2 regions of the Microbacterium sp. Y356 genome follow, and region 1 is predicted to be linked to the other one. Evidence: riboswitches for the same ligand, from Rfam matches in the RefSeq annotation. Region 1 holds a riboswitch; the other holds the start of a gene.

What was found. A riboswitch is a leader RNA that binds a small molecule or an ion and turns the genes downstream of it on or off. The one in region 1 is predicted to bind thiamine pyrophosphate.
Region 2: linked by a shared signal. The riboswitch ahead of thiM (hydroxyethylthiazole kinase) and the one ahead of AC1C2Q_RS07590 (ECF transporter S component) in region 1 are both predicted to bind thiamine pyrophosphate.

What each region holds. Positions count from the first base shown of each region.
Region 1 is NZ_JCAIUE010000001.1:1,585,631-1,593,295, forward strand. It holds gene AC1C2Q_RS07585 (ABC transporter ATP-binding protein) at 1-1,162, opposite strand, end outside; gene AC1C2Q_RS07590 (ECF transporter S component) at 1,164-1,802, opposite strand; TPP riboswitch at 1,793-1,904, opposite strand; gene AC1C2Q_RS07595 (D-alanyl-D-alanine carboxypeptidase family protein) at 1,976-3,616, shown strand; gene AC1C2Q_RS07600 (ABC transporter ATP-binding protein) at 3,684-5,762, opposite strand; gene AC1C2Q_RS07605 (ABC transporter ATP-binding protein) at 5,759-7,486, opposite strand; gene AC1C2Q_RS07610 (enoyl-CoA hydratase/isomerase family protein) at 7,645-7,665, opposite strand, start outside.
Region 2 is NZ_JCAIUE010000002.1:380,526-388,190, reverse strand. It holds gene argC (N-acetyl-gamma-glutamyl-phosphate reductase) at 1-694, opposite strand, end outside; gene AC1C2Q_RS15545 (bifunctional hydroxymethylpyrimidine kinase/phosphomethylpyrimidine kinase) at 945-3,080, opposite strand; gene thiM (hydroxyethylthiazole kinase) at 3,077-3,922, opposite strand; TPP riboswitch at 3,913-4,008, opposite strand; gene AC1C2Q_RS15535 (DUF402 domain-containing protein) at 4,084-4,791, opposite strand; gene AC1C2Q_RS15530 (cupin domain-containing protein) at 4,794-5,228, opposite strand; gene AC1C2Q_RS15525 (pyridoxine/pyridoxamine 5'-phosphate oxidase) at 5,271-5,831, opposite strand; gene AC1C2Q_RS15520 (HNH endonuclease signature motif containing protein) at 5,901-7,184, opposite strand; gene AC1C2Q_RS15515 (response regulator transcription factor) at 7,250-7,665, opposite strand, start outside.

The DNA of each region.
Region 1 (7,665 bases):
GCGCGGCGATCTCGTCCGCGCTCAGCCCCAGTGCTCGCGGGCCAACTGCGAGTTCGTCTCGTACGGTCTTCGCAAGCAGCTGATGCTCCGGCTCCTGGAAAACCATCCCGATACGCGTCAGCAACTGCCTCGACGACCAGCGTATGGGCGCGGAACCTGCACCATCCGCGAGCGCGCCGGATGCTTCCACGCGACCACCGGCAGGGGGAAGAAGACCGGCAAGCGCGAGGCCCAAAGTGGATTTTCCCGCGCCATTCGGCCCGGTGATTGCCAGAGCCTGTCCCGCACGCACTTCCAGGTCGACGCCGGATGCCACGGTCGTGCCCTTCACCCGAGCAACGGCGAGGTCGTGCGCAGTGAGCAGGGTCGCTCCCGGCTCATCACGTGGCGGCGGGGGCAGGGCTGGCGGATGACCCGGCACCCACACCCCTGCGGCGGCGAGTTCCGCGCCGTTGCTGCCGAGCACCTCGCCAGGGGATCCGTCGGCAATCACTCCACCGTCACCGACGACGATCACCCGCGTGATGAGCGGAAGCCACGCATCCAGCCGGTGCTCGACGACGATCAGCGTGGCGGGATGCGCCGCCAGCATTCGCTGCACGGCGTCGCGCACCTCAATGACACCGTCAGGATCGAGATTCGCTGTCGGCTCGTCAAGCAACACCAGGCCCGGCTGCATCGCGAGAATACCCGCGAGCGCGAGTCGCTGCTTCTGTCCGCCGGACAGCGCTTTGGTGGGCCGGTCCAGCGGCACGTCAAGGCCGACAGCGTCGAGAGCTGCGCGCACCCGCGGCCAGATCTCCTCCCGCGGGATGCCAATGTTCTCGCATCCGAACGCCACATCGTCGCCTACCCGCGCGAGGATGACCTGCGAGTCCGGATCTTGGAGCACGAGCCCGGAACGGCCACGAGTCGCCGCGGCAGATTCCGCATCGACCAACAGCTCGCCGGTACTCTCGCCCTCCTCATCACCGCCGAGAACTCCGGCCAGCCCATGCAGCAGCGTCGACTTCCCCGCGCCGGATGCCCCGAGGATGAGCACCCGCTCGCCGGGTTCGATGCTGAATGTGACGTCGTGCAGCGCCCACGCACGTCTGCTCGCGTGCCGCCAACCCCAGCCGCGCGCGTTGACCGCTGCTGGCCCCATGTTGCCGACTGGCATGTCAGACGCGGTTCCGCACCTCACGGCCGGAACCGAATCGGTCAAGTGCTCCGGTCGCCGCGAGCCCGCGCGACAGCACCCAGCCGAGCGCGCCGGCAAGGACCGCCCCTGAAACCACCGTGCTGATGAGGTAGACGATGGTGAAGGTCGCTCCCGATCCTGCGTACCAAAGGATCAGGTTGTTAACACCGCCGGCGAGCGCGGCACCAGCGCCGGCCAGAAGAGCCACCGGCAGGGACCAGTAGCGATAGGCAAAGAGCAGGAAGACGATCTCGGCACCAAGCCCCTGTACGAGCCCTGCCTCGATAGTGAGAAAGCCGCCCCATTGAGCGCCCGCGAGCGCAGAGACCACCGCGGCGATCACCTCGGTGTAGATCGCGGCCCCCGCCTTGCGTATGACGAGGCCCCCGAGAACACCGGCGATGAGCCACGGGCCGTCGAGAAGCCCCTGAACACCGGGCAGTAGTGGTTCGAGCAGCGCCTTCGGCCCGAGATATCCTACGTTCCAGGCCAGAAACAGGAACCCGCAGGCGACGCCGAGAACGCTGGCGACGACGATGTCGACGATGCGCCAACGCCAGATCTCCGGGCGCAGAAGCCCGGTGCGAGCGGCAGTGGGCGTGCGTGTAGACGTGTTCATCTGAACTCCTCCCTGCGCTGGCATGACCCAGATCAGGTTCGACGGTCGAAGCGCGTGTCGCTCCCTCTCAGCCCGACTTACCGGACTCCCGTGGTTGTGTTGACGATCATACCGAACAGGGGAGTTCCTGGCGCACTGCGCACACCGGGAGCGAGATTCGGTAGCGTAGGTGGGTGACCCCTGACGATGCGACGCCCGATACGGGCACGCTCAGCCGGCGTGCGCTTCGCGCGCGTACGGGAGCGGTCGATACCGCGCGCCCCTCAGCCCTGCCGTTCACCGATGCCGCGGAGGCGAAATCGGATGCCCCGGAGGCGGTGCCGAACACCTCAGAACCGCTACCGGATGCCCCGGAAACACGGGATACGTCCACCACTGCCGAGACAATCTTCGACTTCGACGCCGACGCCGACCTGAACGTGCTCGAGCGCGCGGTGGACGAGACCGCCTCAGACGCGCAGTGGGCTGATTCCGCGCGCCCGGTCACTGCTCTCACCTGGATCGATGTCGACGATGTCAGCGAAGGCACCCGCCCGGCCGATCTCAATGCGGTAACGATGTACGAGGCGGGACCCGACCTGCTGGGGGATGCCTCGCTGCGCTCCGGCGCGCGCACGTTGCTCGCGCCGCTGGGCACCGTCGCTGCTCTTGCCGTCGCCTATTCCGCGACGATGCTGCTGTGGCCACTGAACGCAGTGCCGCCGACCGTCCAGGCCGCCCCGCTCCAGGCGGTGGCGTCCGAGGCGGCGACGGTCACCTGGCCCACCATCGGAAGCGCGGGTGTGAGCATCGGCGGGGTCTCCTCGATGGCATCCTCCCTAGATGCGGCATCCATCGCCAGTCTGACGAAGGTCGTCACCAGCCTGATGGTGCTGGACAAGATGCCGCTGCAGCTCGGCGAGACGGGACCGGAATTCGCGTTCACGTATGGTGACACGCTCGACTACTGGAACTACCGCAGCGCGAATCAATCAGCGCTGGATGTACCGGTTGGCGGCGTGCTGACGGAGTACCAGATGCTGCAGGGCACCCTGCTCGGATCCGCGAACAACTATGTCGATCGGCTGGCGCGCGACATCTGGGGCTCGAACCGACAGTTCGCCGAGGCCGCGGAGATATGGCTCGCCGACCGTGGCCTCTCCGCAATCACCGTGGTGACCCCATCCGGTTTCGACGAGGACAACATCGCCACACCGGAGGCGCTGCTGCAGCTCGCCGAGCGGGCGATGCAGAATCCCGTGTTCGCCGAGATCGTCGGCACCGCAAGTGTGGAGATCCCGGGTGCCGGCCTGGTGACCAACACCAACGGAATGCTCGCAGATCCGGGCGTCGTCGGCATCAAAACCGGAACCCTCGTGGGGTGGAGCCTGCTCACCGCGAAGGACGTCACGATCGGTGACACGACAGTGCACCTGTATACGTCGGTGTTGAACCAGGACGATGACGACCAGCGGCTCGAAGTGACGCGCTCGCTGTTCGCCGAAGTGGAGGCCGCACTGGCGGCAACACCTCCGGCAGTGCAGGCCGGCACGGTTGTTGGCACGGTCAGCACTCCGTGGGGCACGAGCGTGGATGTGGTGACCGACAGCGACGCGAACGTCGTGCTGTGGAACGGCGCATCGGCGGACACAACGGTAACCTTCGACCTGCGCGATCAGCGCGCCGATGGCGAAGAGATCGGCACGCTCACGGTGAACGGGCCCGTGGATGCCACAGACTCCAGCGTCTCCCTCGCCGAAGAACTCAACGGACCGAGCCCGCTGTGGCGCCTGACGCATCCCCTTGAGATCCTCGGGCTCGCTGCGGACGACTGACAAACGACAACAACAAAAACTGTGGCCGGCTGCGATTGCAGCCGGCCACAGTTGATTACCTCAGATCTCAGACCTCCGCCTGCACCTCGGCCTCAGCCTCAGCCTCTCCGGTGACAACGACCGGGACGGAGCCGGTGAGGGCCTCCTCCGCGTCGATGTCGGTCGCTGCCTGCTCGAACTGCGACTGGTACAGCCGCCAGTACGCGCCCTGCGCCGTGATGAGCTCGTCATGCGAACCCTTCTCGACGATGTCGCCGTGCTCCATCACGAGGATGAGGTCGGCGTCGCGGATGGTCGACAGACGGTGCGCGATCACGAACGAGGTACGCCCCTGCCGCAGCGCCGCCATTGCGTGCTGCAGCAGCAACTCGGTGCGGGTGTCAACGGCGCTCGTCGCCTCATCGAGGATGAGAATCGACGGCTTCGCGACGAACGCGCGCGCGATTGTGATGAGCTGACGCTCACCGGCCGAGACGTTCGCCGCGTCTTCTTCAAGAACCGTCTCGTACCCGTCGGGAAGCGCGTGCACGAAGCGGTCGACATACGTCGCCCTCGCTGCGGCCAATACCTCTTCGTCGGTCGCCGAGGCCCGGCCGTACCGGATGTTCTCCAGGATGGAACCTGCGAACAGCCACGGATCCTGCAGCACCATGCCCGTGCGCGAGCGCAGCTCGGACCGGGTCACCTCAGAGATGTCCTGCCCGTCGAGCAGGATGCGGCCGCCGCTGAGTTCGTAGAAGCGCATGATGAGGTTCACCAGCGTCGTCTTGCCCGCGCCGGTCGGTCCCACGATCGCGACCGTCTGACCCGGCTCTACCCGGAACGAGAGGTCGTTGATCAGCGGACGCTCCGGTGTGTAAGAGAACGACACGTTCTCGAACTCGATGACGCCCTCGCCGTCGGCAAGAGTCGGAGCATCTGCCGCATCCGGTTCCTGCTCGTCGGCGTCGAGGAAGTCGAACACCCGCTCGGCCGAAGCCGTACCGGACTGCACGACTGCCGCCATGCCACCCAGCTCCGACAGCGGCTGCGTGAACTGCTGCGAGTACTGGATGAACGCCTGCACGTCACCGAGGCGCAGCTGGCCGCTCGCGACCATCAGACCACCGAGGACGGCGATGCCGACGTAGGTCAGGCTGCCGATGAAGGTCATGCCCGGCATGATGATGCCAGAGAGGAACTGTGCCTTGAAGCTCGCCTGGAACAGCTCTTCGTTCTCGGCCTGGAACTTGTCGAGCGCATCCTTCTCACGGCCGTACACCTTGACGAGCGCGTGTCCGGAGAACGCCTCCTCGACGCGGGCGTTGAGCCGGCCGACCTTGCGCCACTGTGATCCGAAGGCCTTCTGCGATCGCGGACCGATGACGCCGAAGATGACGCCCATGAGCGGCAGAGCGACAAGAGCCACGAGAGCGAGCTGCCACGAGATGGAGAACATCATCACCAGCACACCGATGACGGTGAGCACCGAGGTCAGCGCACCAGAGAGGGACTGCTGCATCGCGGTGGTGATGTTGTCGATATCGTTCGTCACGCGAGAGATCAGCTCACCGCGCTGCACCTTGTCGAAGTACGACAGCGGCAGCCGGTTGATCTTCGCCTCAACGGACTCACGAAGACGCCACATCGTGCGCACCATGATGACGTTGATGACATAGCCCTGGATCCAGGTCAGCAGCGCAGCGCCCACGTAGATCGCGAGGACGGCGATGATGATCGTGCGAAGCCGCTCGAAGTCGATGCCGGCGCCGACCTGGAAGTCGGTGAAGGCCGCGACCATGTTCGCGAAGTCATCTTGGCCCTGCGACCGCAGCAGCTCGATGACCTGCTCCTGCGACGTACCTGCCGGAACGCCGCTGTCGCCCAGCGTCTTCGAGATGAAGCCCTCGTAGATGATGTTGGTCGCCTCGCCGAGCACCTTGGGCGCGGCGACGGTGAGTACGACGCCGATCGCGCCGAGGATCGACACGAAGACGAACCAGATGGCGGAGGGCTTCAGCAGCCCGATCATGCGGGCGAAGCTCTTGCCGAAGTGATCGGCCTTGCCAGGGGCGGGGGCATCCCAGCCTCCCGCCTCCAGGCGCGCCGCGTCGGCGAGCTCTGCTTCGTACTGCTCTTCTGCAGTGAGCTGTTCTGGCGTGCTCATGCGTCCACCCCCAGCTGCGATTCGACGATCTCACGATAGGTGTCATTGGTGGCAAGGAGCTCGTCGTGGGTGCCGATGCCGACCATCGCGCCGCCGTCGAGAACCACGATGCGATCGGCATCCATGATGCTCGACACACGCTGCGCGACAACGATCTTCGTCACCTCCGGCAACTCACGCCATAGCGCCTGTCTCAGCCTGGCGTCTGTCGTGAGATCGAGCGCCGAGAACGAGTCGTCGAAGATGAGAAGCTCGGGCTGATGCACGATCGCCCTCGCGATCGCGAGTCGCTGGCGCTGCCCGCCGGAGACGTTGGTTCCACCCTGGGCGATGCGCGATTCGAGCCCATCGGGCATCTCTTCGACAAAGTCGCGACCCTGCGCGATCTCGAGCGCGTGCCAGAGCTCTTCGTCAGTGGCCTCTTCTCGCCCATACCGCAGGTTCGACGCGACTGTTCCGGTGAACAGGAACGGCCGCTGCGGCACCAGGCCGATGCTCTTCCACAGAGCTTGGACGTCTGCCTCACGCACATCTGTGCCGTTGACACGTACGGCTCCGCCGGTGACATCGAACAGACGTGGGATCAACGAGACGAGCGTGGTCTTGCCCGCGCCGGTCGATCCGACGATCGCGACCGTCTCACCTTTGTTCGCACCGAAAGAGATGCCCGACAGCACCGGAGCCTCGGCCCCGGGGTAAGTGAACTCGACATCTTCGAGCATGACGGTGCCGGGGGTGCTGAAGTCGACGACTCCATTGTCCGGACGGTGCATGCTCGACTCGGCGTCGAGAACTTCGCCCACACGCTCGGCCGACACGGCCGCACGTGGGATCATCATCGCCATGAAGCTCGACATGATCACGCCCATCATGATCTGGCCGATGTACTGCATGAATGCGAACAGGGTGCCGACCTCAACATTGCCCGAGTTGATCTCCACACCACCGAACCAGATCACACCGACGACGGTGATGTTGAGGATCAGCATGAATGCCGGGAAGAGCAGCACGAACAACGAGCCGATCTTGCGCCCGAGAATCATGAGTTCCGTGTTCGTTTCGCGGAAGCGCTCTTCCTCGATGGGCTCACGGACGAATGCGCGGACGACCCGCACGCCCGTGAGCTGCTCGCGCATGACGCGGTTGATCGCATCGAGCTGCTTCTGGTTACGGCGGAACAGCGGAACCATTCGACCGATGATGAGAACGGCGACGATCAGAAGTGCGGGCACCGAGACGGCGATCAGCCAGCTCAGACCGACATCCTGCTGGACGGCCATGATGATGCCGCCGATCGCGAGCAGCGGCGCTGTCACGAACATCGTGGCACCCATCATCGCCAGCATCTGGATCTGCTGGACGTCGTTGGTGTTGCGCGTGATCAGCGAGCCGGCGCCGAACTGCGACACCTCGCGCTCGGAGAAGCCGCTCACGCGGGAGAACACGTCGGCGCGGATGTCACGGCCAATACTCATGGCCGCCTTGGCTGCGAAGTAGGTCGCGATGATCGACGCCACGATCTGGCCGAGTGACACCACGAGCATGAATGCACCGGTACGCCAGATGTAGTCGGTATCGGCCTGCGCGACACCCTTGTTGATGATGTCGGCGTTGAGTCGGGGGAGGTACAGCGTGGCGAGCGCGCTGGCGAACTGGAAGACCAGCACGCCGATGAGTAGCCATCGGTACTTTGAGAGATAGCGGACGAGGAGTTTTCCGAGCATGAAGGCGTCCTTGTAGGAGAGGGGCCGAAGCGGCCACAAGATAGCGTGTCACGGACCTCGGACATTGAGAATGGAAAGAGCGCAATGTCCGCTCAGGGCGAAACGATCTGCTGATCGCACCGGGTTTCCTCCACCCGGTGCAACGCGGACCGAAGTCGTCAGTCGAAGAGCGCCACCTC
Region 2 (7,665 bases), on a different contig from region 1:
AGGAGATGCGCACGCTGTCGGCACCTGCTGCGGCGAGCGCCTGCTGAATCTCGGGGATGTGCCGGTGCGTGCCGCCGACCGCATAGGGGTTGGCGGAGCCCAGGACCTCACTCGCCAACAGGTTGGTCTTCAGGCTCTTGCCTGCACCCGAAGGCCCGACCGCGAGCACCGAGACGATGTCGCTCGGGTCGATGACACCTGCAGCGACTCCCGGTGCGAGGCTCAAGCTCACCGTGGATGCGTTACAGCCAGGGGCGGCGATGCGCTTCGCATCACGTAGGTGCTCACGCTGCTTCACACCATTGTCGATCAGCTCCGGCACGCCATAGGCCCATGGCTCATGGAAGTGCCCACCATAGAAGGCGTCCCAGGAAGCCTGCGAGGTCAGGCGGTGATCTGCACCCGCGTCGATGATGAGCGGCACATCGTCCAGGGCATCCGTGTACTGGCCGGACTGGCCGTGCGGAAGCGCGAGGAAGACGATGTCGTGGCCAGCAAGGATCTCGGGGGTGGTGTCCTGCAGAGTCAGGTGCGCGAGTGAACGCAAGTGCGGTTGGTGCTGGATGAGCGGCTGGCCGGCGTTGGAATGCGCGGTCACGGTGCGGATCTCAATGTCAGGGTGACTCGCGAGCAGGCGCAGGATCTCGCCGCCCGCATAGCCGGATGCGCCGGAGACGGCGACGGTATACGTCATTCTTCTACCTTAACGGTCTGGAGTGGTGGGCCGAAGGCGGCGACACCGGTGCTCGACCCGCAAAGCCGAAGATCGGCGTTCGGGGAACACGGGGTCGCCTAGAGTCGGCGGCCGCCCAGACGGCTGCGGCGTCGGCGCACCACGACGACGCTCGGAGCGAGCGTCGGTGAAGCGGATGCAGCCGAAGACATGTGGCGAGAATAGACCCGCGGCTATGGCATCCGCAAATCGCACATGCGCCAGGTAGGCCTCACGATCCGGTCGGCGCGGCGAAGAAAGCCAGCTCATGCCGAGCCGAAGCCTCGAAAGCCGTCCGCATCCGAGCGCGGGTGTCAGAAGTGACCGTCGTCGCCGCAGCAGCCACATATGCGATCGCCTGACCAGTGGCATCCTCGAACGCGGGATCGGCGTACGTGGCCAGCCAGGACGCGTATGGATGCTCCGCGCTCTGCGCGTACGCGCCGAACTCCCCCGCGTGCAAGCGCTGGCCGAGGTCGGTGTACAGCCAGAAGCACGGAAGCGCCGCCGCGATGAGTTCTGAATAGTTCCCGGAGTGGGCGGCCGCCCGCAGATGATCGAGATACGCGATGGTCGCCGCCGCTGGTTCGGCAACGAATGTGTCGTGTGTGACACCCTGCGCTGGGGTGAGCCAGGACACGTGTAGTTCGAGTTCACCAGCGATGGCGCCGTGTGCGGACTGCGCCCAGAACGCCTGCTCCGCGGAGGTGGGCGCCAGCCGCGCGGCCTCGGCGAGGATCCTGGCGTATTCACGCAGATACAGAGCATCCTGCGCGAGATAGAACAGGAACACGTCCTGCCTGAGGGTGCCGTCAGCGAGTGCGCGGATGAACGGCAACTCGTCGATGTCGGCACGCACCTGAGCGGTGGCGTCCCACCATTCGGCGGTGAGTTCTTGCACTGTGGGGCGAGTCTGCAGACCGCCGCGCTTCCAGAGCCCGGCGAAGTGGTGCACAGGACCGTGTCCTCTCCCGACGTCGAGCTCAGCACCAGCCCTGAGCGATTCACGCAGCCAGGAGCGAGCGGATGCCACGGCCTCCGGCCACTCTTCACCAAGACCACGCCTGGTGGCGAGCGCTGCGGAAAGCGAGCATCCGGTGCCGTGTGTACTCGTGGTGTCGATGCGCGTGCCGGGGAACTCGTGCACGGTACCGGCGCCGACGAGCGCGTCTGGTGCCTCGTCTCCTGTCAGGTGACCGCCCTTCACAAGCACCGCCGCCCCGGTGCGCTCGGCCAGTTCGCGTGCGACGGCGATGCCTTCTGCCCAGTCGTCGATGCTGTCTCGGCCCGTGAGTGTGGCCAGTTCGGGAAGGTTCGGAGTGATCACATCCGCATATCGCAGCAGATCGTCAAGCGCGGCTTCCGCCTCGGCGTCCAGCAAACGATCTCCGCTGGTGGCGACCATGACCGGGTCGAGAACGACGACAGGCGGGCGCACCTCCACGAGCCAGGAGATGACGGTGCGGATGACCTCTGCGCCCGCAAGCATCCCGATCTTCACAGCATCGATCTCGATGTCGTCCGATATCGCGTCCAGCTGCGCGCGCAGGAAGTCCGTCGGGGGCACGTGCACTGCTCGCACTCCCTGCGTGTTCTGCGCGGTGAGCGCGGTGATCACCGCCATCCCGTAGCCACCGTTGGCTGCGATGGACTTGAGATCGGCCTGGATGCCTGCACCGCCGGAGGGGTCGCTGCCCGCGATGCTGAGCACACGCGGCACTGTCTTTCCCCGCCACCGCTGGCGGAAGATCTGCGCCGCTGCGCGCGGATCATCGGCTGCACACAGCGCCGAGACCACGGCGACTCCGACTGCTCCGGCTTCGCGCAGCGCCGCGACGTCGTCGAGGCCGACGCCACCGATCGCGACGCACGGCAGCGGACTCGCCGCTGCGAAGGCCCGGAAGCCGTCGATGCCCAGTGCCGGTGGATGATCAGGTTTCGTGCTGGTCGGGTGGATGACCCCGACGCCGAGGTGGTCGACCGTGCCAGCAGGGAGGGCGCGCACGGCGTCGAGGTGTTCAAGGGTGTTCGCGGTGAGACCGATGATCGCATCGGGCCCGAGGAGCTCGCGGGCACGCAGTACCGAGGCGTCCGCCTGCCCGAGGTGGACGCCGTCTACCCGTGCTCCCCTCTCCCTCGCCGCAACTGCAGCGTCCAGCCGGTCGTTGACGACGAGCAACGCGCGCCCATCGATCACGCGGGAAAGCTCTAGCAGTTGCTCGACGATGTCGGAATCCGTTGCCGTCTTGTCGCGCAACTGCACGAAGCGCACACCGCCGGCGACCGCGCGTCTCACGGTCTCCGCGACCCCGCGCGAGCCGCACAGGTCGGGGTCAGTGACGAGGTAGACCGAAAGGTCGACGTTCATCGCTCATCCGTTCCGAGTCGCGCCGCGGACGCGATGTCTTCGGGTGTGAGCGCGGCGAGCGCGTCGAGCAGTGCCACCGCGAAGCTCCCTGGTCCGTGAGACTTCTCCGCCGCGTGTTCTGCGGCAATCGTGTATACGAGGCTCGCCGAGGCGACGGCCCTGAGCATAGACACGTCGGCGGTGCGGGCAGCGCCGAGGAAGGCTGCCATGACGGCGCCGAGGGCGCAGCCACCGCCGGTCACCTTCGTGAGCAGCTCGTGACCGTTCGCGATGCGGATGATCTCGTCACCATCGGTGATGAGATCGACGGGTCCCGATACTGCGACGACGCTCCCGAAGCGCTGGGCGAGGGCACGAGCGGCGTCGGATGCAGCATCCGTCGTGTCGGTGGCATCCACTCCCCGGCCTCCGGCTGTCATGCCAGCCAAGGCGAGGATCTCCGAGGCGTTTCCACGGATCGCCGACGGGCGCCGTTCTGCGAGTTCATGAGCCAGCGCCGTGCGCACCGGCAGTGCGCCGATCGCAACGGGGTCGAGCACCCATGGCGTGCCGGCGGCCACGGCTCCGGCCGCCGCCTCGCGGCACGCGTCTCGTTGCTCTGGCGTCGGGGTGCCGAGATTCAGCAGTACGCCAGAGGCGATGCCGGCGAACATCTCGCTCTCCCCCACGATGTCGACCATCGCGGGCGCTGCGCCGATTGCCAGCAGCACGTTTGCGGTGAATCCGGTCACGACGGTGTTCGTGATGCAGTGGGTGAGTGGAGGTTCAGCCCGCAGGGACGTCAGCAGGCGAGCTGCGTCATCGACGAGGGTGGTGGACGGTGGACGCAGAAGATCGCTCAATGCGACATCCCTTCGCTAGTACGAACTAGATCAGGTTCGACGGGTGTGCTCTCAGCCGCCCTGTGGCGGCACCCCGTGTCACTGCTCGGAGTCTAGCGGAGCGCACCCGGCGTGGTCGGGGAGCGATGGTCCTGGTCTAGTGCCGCGATCAGGAAGCTCGATTAAGAAATTTCGCCGATCCACGAGAGCGTGGGCGTCGTCCACTCGGCATCCGGTCGCCATGTCGTCCAGGATCGCTCGAATGGCCAGTTGCCCGCGTGGAAGGATGCGATCGCCGCATCCGCATGCTTTTCGATCTGCGCAGCATCCGCGGCCGATAGGCGTCCCTGGATGACGGCTTCGATGAGCTCATCCTCGTCTTTCAACCCGATCTCGCCGTCGAAGCCAATCTCGACGTCGAGGACGTGGTCCGATGAGTAGGTCGCCGCGTCGGTGCGCTGGTGTGCGTTCTCGAGGTTCACGTACCAGCCTGCGAACGTCCACTCGTCTCCGCTTGCCTCACTCCAAAACAGCCAGACCGACCACGGCATGCCAGCGGGCGCGATCCGCAGCACGCCGTTTCCCCACCACTCCTCGACGATTCGGGTGCGTTCAACGAGCCAGCGCTCGGCCAGCGGCACGGTGCGGATGCGTTGCCCGTCTGGCGCTCCCATTCCCTCGAGCTTCGCTCCGGGAGCGAGCCAGGCGACGAGCCCTCGTTCGTCATCACGCACCACCCGCATCGGTGCGACGTTCGAGACGTCACCCTTCTGCCAGAGAGGCTTGCGGTAGTGCCAGTCAATCTGCGCGCCCGGCGCGAGGAAGGGCTGGTCGCCAAGCTCGCGGGCCTCGGCTGGAGCCGTGGGCGCGGTGGCGCGCGGAACCGTCACGATCAGTCGGTCCAGGGCATCGGGCGCTCAGGATCGCGAGTGGCATCATCCGGAAGGTGCGGAAGCTCTTCGCCCGCCGCACGGATGCAGAGCCAGCGCAGTTCACCTGGGCTGTCGGGACGAGCACGCCAGGTGCGCCATACTCCCTGGCCGACGCGGATGGTGGAACCAGGGCCGACGTCGACGACATCGTCGTCGAGCCCCATCTGGCCGAGGCCCTCAAGGAATACGTAGAGCTCCTCGGCTGTGCTGTGCGTGTGCCAGTAGCCGGCTTCCTCCCCAGGAACGAGGGCATTGGCGGTCATGCCGATGTACTGCATCGCCAGTTCGTGGTCGACGACACGTCTGCCGTCACGTGAACGTGCCGGCACAAAACCACCGAAGTGGTCGCGCCACTGGTCCGGGGCACCGATCTCGGTCACTTCGTAGTCACTCATGGGGCGGCCTTCCGCTGATTCTCGTCGTGGGTGTACTGGGCTTCACGCGACTGGGGTTCGCGACCATTTGCCACCCGCGCGCTCATAGACGATGCGTGTGTGATTGCGATCCACTGAACCCTGCCAGAACTCAATGCGGGTGGGGACGATACGCCACAGCACCCACTCGCCGGGGAGGATGCCTTCGCGCGCACCAGGCGAGCGGGCTGCGAGATCGGCCGCACTATCCTGCTCTGATGCCTCGACGACTGTGCCGCGCACGCGTACTGCCCGAAGCACTGGCTGCCACCAGAAGTTCATCGCCGCCACCGGCCGCGCTGCCAACTGGGCGGCTTTTCGTGAGTCTCGAGATCCGGCGAAGCCCCATCCCTTTTCGCTGACGTCCTTCAGGCTGAGTGCGCGCGCATCGGGAATGCCCTCGGCGTCGACGGTCGCCAATGTGGCCGCCTGCGGTTCGGGAACGCCGCGCGCTGCGGCGTCGTGAATCCACGCCAGAAACATCGCCGCAGGATCGTCACCGAAAGAGTCTTCGTCGAGTGGTGGAGCAGTTCCGGTCAGCGCAGGCTGGGCGCGCAACCATTCGGCGACAGAGTTTTGTGACATGCCGTCATCCTTTCGGATCATTCAGCGTCCGCCGATAAGGACACGCGTACACCGCGCTAAGAACCGCGCTTAGAAGGGTGGAGTTGCAGGAGTTGGTGGTCTGGTGCGATGACCAGTCGGTGTGGTGACTTCGACTGTACGATCGGGCCGGCTTCGGTAGACGGCCCGGGTGAGATGTCGATTCACATGATCGCGTGGGCACAATGGGCGCAGCTCTTCGATATTGGTTCTGCCGCCCTGCGCCCATGGGATCTCGTGATCGATGTCTGACTGCTGCGCCAGTCGTGTGCATCCGTCTCGGGAGCAAGTACCATGTTGCAGGATCAGCCATTCTTTCTGCGCCGACGTTGCTCGGCGGCTACGTCGTTCCATATCGAGCACGATGCTGTCGATCGGGTCAATGATCACTCTGCGGAACACCCCAGTGTCGAGGAAGATCTGCTTCGCCGTCAACGCGTCGAGCGGCCCATAGCCGACGAGCTCGGCCTGCGGCTCAGGAAGCGATGCGATCTCGGTCGCATCGCCGGAGAGCAACTGGACAGGGATCGTGACAAACACCTTGGTCTGCACCGCCGTATCGGTGCCGATCCCGCACAGCCACTCCGCGCACAGATCTGCCCGAATCTGCGCCCGAGTACGGCACTCGTTCGGATGCATCTGCAGCTTCTTCGCTTTCGTATCCGCACGCTGGTACGCAGCGACGGCATCCTCGGTGGACATCAGCACACCAAACCAGGTCATGCCCTCATCCCGGTGACCTAGGCTCACCCTCCGGTCACGCAACGCCCTGGTATGGCGGACGCTCGGGTCTTCGGGTGTGAGTTTGTCGACCAACCTTCGCAACCGCTGCATGAAAAGGGCGGGGGCACAGGTCAATGCCCATTCCGCGGTCGCCTCATCGATCCGACGGCAGGCGTCTCGTTCGGCCTCGCGTTCGAACTCTGTGCTGTGCGCCGGAGCACGCACCTTCAACAGCGCACCGACAGTATGCGAGACGAGATACATCGAAGCGAACCCGTCACGCGCATTGCGCCACAGCGTCGGCAGATGTGCCTGCGCCTGCTCTGCAACATGCAACTGCCCGCGCACATAGTCGTCTGAACTCTTCAGTCTCAACGCGATATCGAAGATCGCTCCTCGCTCGGCGACCGCCACTGCATCACGGTCCGTTGTCAGCGCATACAACTCAGGGTTGCGACGTGCGAGAGCAACGGCATCCGCAATACGCGCAGCCCGACTCGCCGCCTGACGATTCAGGTCGATGTCAGCACACTGCAGATCATCAAGCACAGACTCGACGATGAACGCGGCGTCGTGGGGCCGGTCATCCACATCGTCGAACCAGGAGTCCATAACTCCAGTTTAGAATATACGAACCCATTCTGGCAAGGCTAGTTTCGAATATAAATTCGAATCTCTCAGACCCGATTCTGCAGGAACAACAAGATCGCACGCACGCGGCGATTCTCATCCGCCGGGCTCAGACCCAGCCCGGCGAAGATGTTGCCGACGTGCTTACGCACTGCCGCGTCGCTGAGGAACAGCGTCGATGCGATCTCACCGTTCGAGAAACCTTCCGCCATCAGCGCCAACACCTCGCGCTCGCGCGGAGTGAGGGCATCCAGCGGTCCCGATGACCCTGTGCGCAGGAGATGCCTGGTGACCTCCGGGTCGATGACCGTTCCGCCACCGGCAATGGTTCTCAGCGTCCGATCGAAGTCTGCGACACGGTTCACACGCTCCTTGAGCAGATACCCGACCGCACCCTCAGGGAGCATGAGCAGTTCCCTGGCGTAGCGGTCGGCGACGTACTGTGATAGCACGAGCACGGGCT